3 regions of the Tardiphaga alba genome follow, and region 2 is predicted to be linked to each of the others. Evidence: riboswitches for the same ligand, from Rfam matches in the RefSeq annotation. Region 2 holds a riboswitch; each other region holds the start of a gene.
The links. A riboswitch is a leader RNA that binds a small molecule or an ion and turns the genes downstream of it on or off. The one in region 2 is predicted to bind cobalamin.
Positions count from the first base shown of each region.

Region 1 (2,262 bases), 290 kb from region 2:
GTGTCGTGGCTCGCCTTCGGCACCGAAAGCTGGCAGGCCTTTTTCCACTGGATGCCGATGTTCTCGCAGGCCTTCCTTGTCGAGGGCCGCGCGCCGTTCGGCAAGATGCAGAGCATCTTCGCGCTGGTGCGTTACTTCGATGGCAGCGAGACGCTGGCCTGGGCGCTGCATTGGAGTCTTCTCGCCATCGTTGCTTCGACGCTGGTGTGGCTGTGGCGCAGCCATGCGCGCTACGAGTGGAAGGCGGCAGCATTGGCGATCGGCGCACTGCTCGCGACGCCTTATCTGTTTCTTTATGACGTGATGGTGCTGGCGATTGCAGCCGGCTTCATCCTGCGGGTGGGATTGTCCGAGGGCTTCCTGCGTCACGAGCTGCCGCTGCTGGGTCTCGCCGTCGTCATGCTCATCGCCTACCAGTTTCTCGGCGCTGCACCGACCGGTTTCGGGGCCACGTTGCTGGTCGCGCTGATGGTGGGCATACGGGTCCATCGCGCCCTTGGCGGCAATGCTGGGCGGGCGGGTGCCGTTCTTGGCCAGGCAGTTGTCCACGGTACCAACAGCCCCGCCTGATTTCTTTTCAGGAAACTCACAGCGCGCTTGACACTTCGCCGCGGGTCACACCAAATGTAGATGTCATGGTCCGCCCTGTCGCAAGACTTGGTAGATAATAGGGAAGCCGGTGCGCTCTGATGGAGCTAGGCCGGCGCTGCCCCCGCAACTGTAAGCAGAGAGTTTGTTTCGACCACGTCACTGGGGCCTCACCGCTCCGGGAAGACCGAAACAAACGCTTGATCTGCGAGTCAGGAGACCTGCCGTGACACCAGAAACGTCCATGGGCGGGGTGTCCCAGCGGTCGCTTGCAGGCAATGCCGCGCGTCCGCCCGGCAGTGATGCACGCACCTTCGGCCCCAGCCCCCACAGCTTGATGCATCACACGGGGTCCTGCCGATGCCTTCCACGTCTCACGCTCTCGCCAACGGCCACGATGCCGTGCTTGCCCATCAACCCTCCGAATCGAATGTCGTGCCTGCGCGCGAGCCGTCCATGCAGGTGATCCGTCGCAATGGCACGGTGTCGCCCTTCGATGCCGGCAAGATTTCGGTGGCCATGACCAAGGCTTTCCTCGCCGTCGAAGGCAACACCGCCGCTGCATCTCGCCGCGTTCATGAAGCTGTCGAGCAGCTGACCGGCGAGGTTTTTGCCGCGCTGACGCGGCGGATCGGGGAGGGGCGCACCTTCCACATTGAGGACGTGCAGGATCAGGTCGAACTGGCGCTGATGCGCAGCGAGCACCACAAGGTGGCGCGTGCTTATGTGCTGTATCGCGAGGAGCGTGCCCGTCGTCGTGCCGAGGAAGCCGCCGCGAAGCCAGCCGCTGTTCCGGCCGTGCCTGCGCTACATGTGACGCTCGCCAGTGGCACGCGTGTGCCGCTTGATGCCGCGCGTCTGGCGCTGATCGTCAACGAAGCCTGTGCTGGTCTCGATGGTGTCGATGCAGCGCCGGTGCTGGAGGAGACGAAGCGCAATCTCTATGACGGGATCACGCTGGACGAACTGGCGCTGGCCGGCATCATGGCCGCGCGTACGCTCGTGGAGCAGGAACCGAACTACACCTATGTCAGCGCGCGCCTGCTGCTCGACAAGCTGCGCACCGAAGTTCTGACCTATGTGCATGGCGTGCCAAATTCGGCTTCGCAGGCCGACATGGCTACGCGCTATGCGGAGTATTTCGGCGCTTATGTGAAGACGGGCATCGAAGCCGAACTGCTCGATCCCGAGCTTGCGCGCTTCGATCTCAAGAAGATCGCCGCTGCATTGAAGCCGGAACGCGATCTGCAGTTCCAGTTCCTCGGTCTGCAGACGCTGTATGACCGCTATTTCCTGCATGTCGGGGTAACCGCATCGAGCTGCCGCAGGCCTTCTTCATGCGCGTCGCCATGGGCCTCGCGCTGCGCGAGATCGATCGCGAAGCCCGCGCCATCGAATTCTACAATCTCTTGTCGTCCTTCGATTTCATGGCCTCGACGCCGACGCTGTTCAATGCCGGCACCCAGCGGCCGCAGCTGTCCTCCTGCTTCCTCACCACCGTGGCCGATGATCTCGACGGCATCTTCAAAGCCGTGAAGGATAATGCGCTGCTGGCAAAATATTCCGGCGGCCTCGGCAATGACTGGACCCGCGTGCGCGGGTTGGGCGCGCATATCAAGGGCACCAATGGCGAGAGCCAGGGCGTCGTGCCGTTCCTGAAGGTCGCGAACGACA
Region 1 covers NZ_CP036498.1:4,766,066-4,768,327, reverse strand. Annotated here, with positions in the region: gene RPMA_RS22820 (glycosyltransferase family 87 protein) at 1-570, shown strand, start outside; cobalamin riboswitch at 620-831, shown strand; partial or broken gene RPMA_RS22815 (ribonucleoside-diphosphate reductase subunit alpha) at 1,045-2,262, shown strand, end outside.
Region 1: it holds a riboswitch for cobalamin, as region 2 does, so the genes downstream of both, RPMA_RS22815 (ribonucleoside-diphosphate reductase subunit alpha) here and RPMA_RS21350 (DUF1636 family protein) in region 2, are expected to answer to the same signal.

Region 2 (2,262 bases):
GCGGGCGCTCGCGCGACAGCAGCTTTTCCATGGTCGGCACGAAATCATCGGCCACGGTGCAGCAGATGCAGCCATTGGTGAGCTCGACGATGTCGCCGGGCGCGCAAGCCTTTGCCGCACATTCCTCGACAAGGCCGCCATCGAAACCGGCATCGCCGAATTCATTGACGATCACAGCGATGCGGCGGCCATCGGCTTGCGTCAGCAGCGAACGCAGCAGCGTGGTTTTGCCTGCGCCGAGAAAGCCGGTGAGGACGGTGACGGGAACGCGGGACATTCAGTTCTCCTGAAAACGCTTGAGCCAAAGCGGAAGGCCGGCAGCGACGAAAGCGACATTGTTGACGGCTGCGGCGATGGTTTGATTGAGACGGCCCTGCGCATCACGAAAGGCGCGGCCGATCGGCGTCTCGGGCACGAGGCCGAGGCCGACTTCATTGGACACGAAGACGATGGGATAGCGCGACACGTCGAGAAAGCGCACCAGACGCTTCGCCTCGACTTCGGGATCGCGCTCGGCCATCATCAGATTGGAGAGCCAGAGCGTCAGGCAATCGACGAGGACGACGCGGCCGATGGTGGATTCGCGTGTCAGCGTGTCCACCAGCGCCAGCGGCTCCTCGACGGTGATCCAGCCTTCGCCGCGCTGCTTGCGATGCTGCGCGATGCGCGCCTGCATCTCATCGTCGCCGGCCGTCGCCGTGGCGAGATAGACTTTTGTGAGCGACATCTCGCCGATCAGCCGTTCGGCGAAAGCCGATTTGCCGGAGCGCGCGCCGCCGAGGACGAGCGTGGTGCCGAGCGACGTCATTTCGGCGCCCTGCCGTCTTCCGGAGACCAGCGCAGCGGCGGCACGCGCGCCACCATGCCCTTGCGCAACACATCGGCGCGCTCACGCCATGGCACGAGCCCGTAGTCGGATTTTTGATAGGACTGCACGAAAGAGGCGACGGCATCCGGGCCGGTGTCCGTCACGAGATCGCCGAACAAGAACGTGTAGCCATCCTGGCTCGTCACCGCGACGGTGGTCGGCCGCTTGCAGACGCTGAGACATTGCACCGGCCGCACCATGACAGCGACATCGCGCTCATCGAGCGCAGCCGTCACCGCATCGAGCATCGCCGGGCCGACGACCGCACCATCAGCCGCCTTGCAATTCACGCAGACGCTCACCACCACCGGCGCTGAGGGCAGCGGGCGAGGCAATTCGGTGACACGGGAGTCATCAGGCAAGGTCGATGCGTTGCGATCCATCACGGGCTCAAATCAGACGAGCTTTGTTGGGTCGCGCGGATGCGGGCATCCACTCGCTCCCGTCCGGTGCACCCCGCCCCGACGACGCCTCCAAAGCACAGTTCATGACGGCAGGTCTCCTGGCTCGCGAGTCGGCGCCCGCTGCCGCCTTCCCAGCAGCTCCCCTATCGGGAACTCCCAGTGGCACCGGCTCGGGCTCATCGCTTACAGTTGCGGGGGCAGCGCCGGTATCGCACCGGCTTCCCTTTTCACCTTCCTCGCGGAAGGACCATCGCGGCGGACGCTATCTGCACCCACAGCCGGGGTCAACCACGGCCGGAACTGCGCAGCCACTGTTGACCGAAAGGCCATGGATGCGCGAGACAGACGGCCAAAGGAACCCGCATTTGACCTCTTTCAGCCCCCTCTTCCAGCCGCCGGCCCTCACGCCCCTCGATCCCGCAACCGAAGCCAGCCTTCGTGCGACCATCGACGGCAAGGCGAAGCCGCCGGGCTCGCTCGGGCGAATCGAGGAACTCGCTGTGCAACTCGGCATGATCCGCCATCCCGGCGAACCGCGCGGCGAGAAGGCTGTATTGTTGGTGTTCGCCGGCGATCACGGGCTCGTGGCCGAAGGCGTGTCGCAATATCCGTCCGCCGTCACCGTCGCGATGGTGATGACCTATCTCGCCGGTCGCGCCAGCGCCAATGCATTTGCCAAAGCCAATGGCATGGACGTCCGTGTCATCGATATCGGTGTCGCGGCTGAACTGCCGGTGCATCCCGGCCTGCGCGATGCAAAGGTGCGCATGGGCACGGCCAATGCCGCGCGCGAGCCGGCAATGACAGCGGGGCAAGCCACCGAGGCCCTGAACCACGGCATCCGCATCGCCATCGGCGAGATCAAAGCCGGCGCTGATATCATTGCGCTTGGCGAGATGGGCATCGGCAACACAGCATCCTCTGCACTGCTCGCTCATCGCCTCGCGCCCGCATCGCTCGACGACTGCATCGGCGTCGGCGCAGGTCAGG
Region 2 covers NZ_CP036498.1:4,471,766-4,474,027, forward strand. Annotated here, with positions in the region: gene cobW (cobalamin biosynthesis protein CobW) at 1-277, opposite strand, end outside; gene cobU (bifunctional adenosylcobinamide kinase/adenosylcobinamide-phosphate guanylyltransferase) at 278-808, opposite strand; gene RPMA_RS21350 (DUF1636 family protein) at 805-1,251, opposite strand; cobalamin riboswitch at 1,344-1,539, opposite strand; gene cobT (nicotinate-nucleotide--dimethylbenzimidazole phosphoribosyltransferase) at 1,638-2,262, shown strand, end outside.

Region 3 (2,262 bases), 1.6 Mb from region 2:
ATAGCTGCGGATGCGACCATCCAGCGCCGTCCACACGGCTTCCTCGCGGGTGGCGAATTGCTGCACGGCGTGCGAGCTCTGGGTGGGATTGGGTGCGCTCGGGAAGTTGAAGTCGTCGCCGGTGAAATAGAGCAGCGCATCGGTGTAGCGCAGCACCGAATTGATGGTCAGGTTCTCGTTCAGATCGACGCCGACTTTGCTGGAAATGGTCTTGTTGTCGTAATTGTTGCCGATCGCCCGCTGACCAGGTGGCAGCGACTGCTGCGGCGTGACGGGGACATCGCCGGCATGAAGATGAGCGACACTGAAGGCGTAGTTCACATTGTCCTTCGAGCCGCTGAGACCGATATTCTGGTTGAAGGTGTTGAACGAGCCGGCCTCGAATGTGCCGGAGACGCGGGCCGGGCCTTCGCCCTTGCGGGTGATGACGGAGATCACGCCGCCGATCGCATCGGAGCCATAGAGGCCACTTTGCGGGCCGCGCAGCACTTCGATTTGCTGAACATTCGCTGTCAGCAGGTTCGCATAGTCGAACGCGCCGTTCGGCGTCGAGGGATCGCCGACATCGATGCCGTCGATCAGCACCTTGGTGTGGTTGGAATTGGTGCCGCGCATGAACACCGAGGTCTGGCCGCCGGGGCCGCCGGTCTGCACCACATTGAGGCCCGGAATGGTGGCGAGCACATCGGGCACCGCGCGATATTGCTGGGTCTCGATGTCCTTCTGCGTGACGACGCTGACCGAGCTTGCGACGCGATCGACGGAGGTCGCGATGCCGGTCGGGCTGATCACCACGGGCGGGAAGGGGTTTGGTGCGGCCGTGACGGTCTCCGCAGGGGGCGCAGGCCGGCGGGCGGCGCGCCGGGTGCGGGTCTGCGCCGGCTGCGCCGTTGCGGCATTCGGCCGGGGCGTGACGATCTCGACGGGAGGCAGAAGGTTCGGCGAGGCGATTTGCTGGGCCTGCGCGGCGCCAGCACCGAGCGACAGCGCAAGGATGCAGGAGCTGAGCAGGAAGCGCCCGTGAGTGGGCGATGGACGGAAGGCGGACGACATGAGTGAAACCTCGGTGGTGACGTCAGTGGCACGTCACAGCGAACGAGGTTCACGTGAGACTCTGGGAGTCTCCGATGAACATATGTCTGTACTCCCCGACCGACATCTTCGCGTGTGACCACGATTGACGGCAGGTCTCCTGGCTCGCGGGTCGTCGCCTCCGCATCGCCTTCCCGGGACCGAGTTTCCCAGTGGCATCTGATGAGAGGCTTTCCGCTTACAGTTGCGGGGGCAGCTATGGCATTGAGGCCCGTCGCAACGCGCCTCGCACCACATTCCCTTTTAATCCCTTGCGGGGGACCGTCGGCTGCACGTTAAGGATGATGGTAGCGGGGTGTCAAGAGAAGCAGAGCGATGCCGGACGGCATCCCTGTTGATCGTGTTTGCCTCGCAACACGCGCTGTCCGCTTTCGCCACATTATGTGAAGCCGACGAACCGCGTCGCTTCCGCCACCGATTTGCGCTCGGACACCACGGCATTGGCAGGGAATGTGTCATCGGGCCAGCCGAGCGCGATGCTCTTCATGATGATCTGGTCGTCGGCGATCCCCGCATGCTCGCGCACCACCGGCGACTGCATGATGCCCTGGCTGTTGATGACGGCGCCGAGCCCGCGCGACCAGGCGGCATTGACGAGGGCGGTGGCCACGGCGCCGCAATCGAACGGCGTATCGTCGCTGCCGTCCAGCACGCGGTCATAAGTCACGATGATGCAAACCGGCGCATCGAACTGGCGGAAGCCGCGCAGCACCCAGTCCTGCCGCATCTCCTTGTCGTCGCGCGCGATCCCCATCGCTGCGAACAGCTGCTTGGCAACACCGACCTGACGGTCGCGATGCGCGCCTGCAAATGGCTGCCCGGTGCGGAATTCGCGCGACTGCGGAATGCCGGCGACCATGCGCTCGGTATTGCCGGCGCGGATCTTGTTCAGGGGCTCGCCGGTGATGACGTAGAAATTCCATGGCTGCGTATTCATCGACGACGGCGCGCGCATCGCCAGATTGATGATTTCCTCGATCAGCTTCTGCGGCACCGGATCAGGCTTGTAACCGCGGATGCTCCGGCGGCCGAGAATGACGTCATCGAACTGCATGGGCGTGAAAGCTCCCCGAAAGGCGTTTTTGATTGGCGGGGATATTCGTGGCTTTCGCGGGCGCGTGCAAGATTGACATCGCAGCGCGGGTGCCATTCCGCGACGTGGACATTCGC
Region 3 covers NZ_CP036498.1:2,920,952-2,923,213, forward strand. Annotated here, with positions in the region: gene RPMA_RS13915 (TonB-dependent receptor plug domain-containing protein) at 1-1,053, opposite strand, end outside; cobalamin riboswitch at 1,166-1,373, opposite strand; gene RPMA_RS13920 (nitroreductase) at 1,472-2,146, opposite strand.
Region 3: it holds a riboswitch for cobalamin, as region 2 does, so the genes downstream of both, RPMA_RS13915 (TonB-dependent receptor plug domain-containing protein) here and RPMA_RS21350 (DUF1636 family protein) in region 2, are expected to answer to the same signal.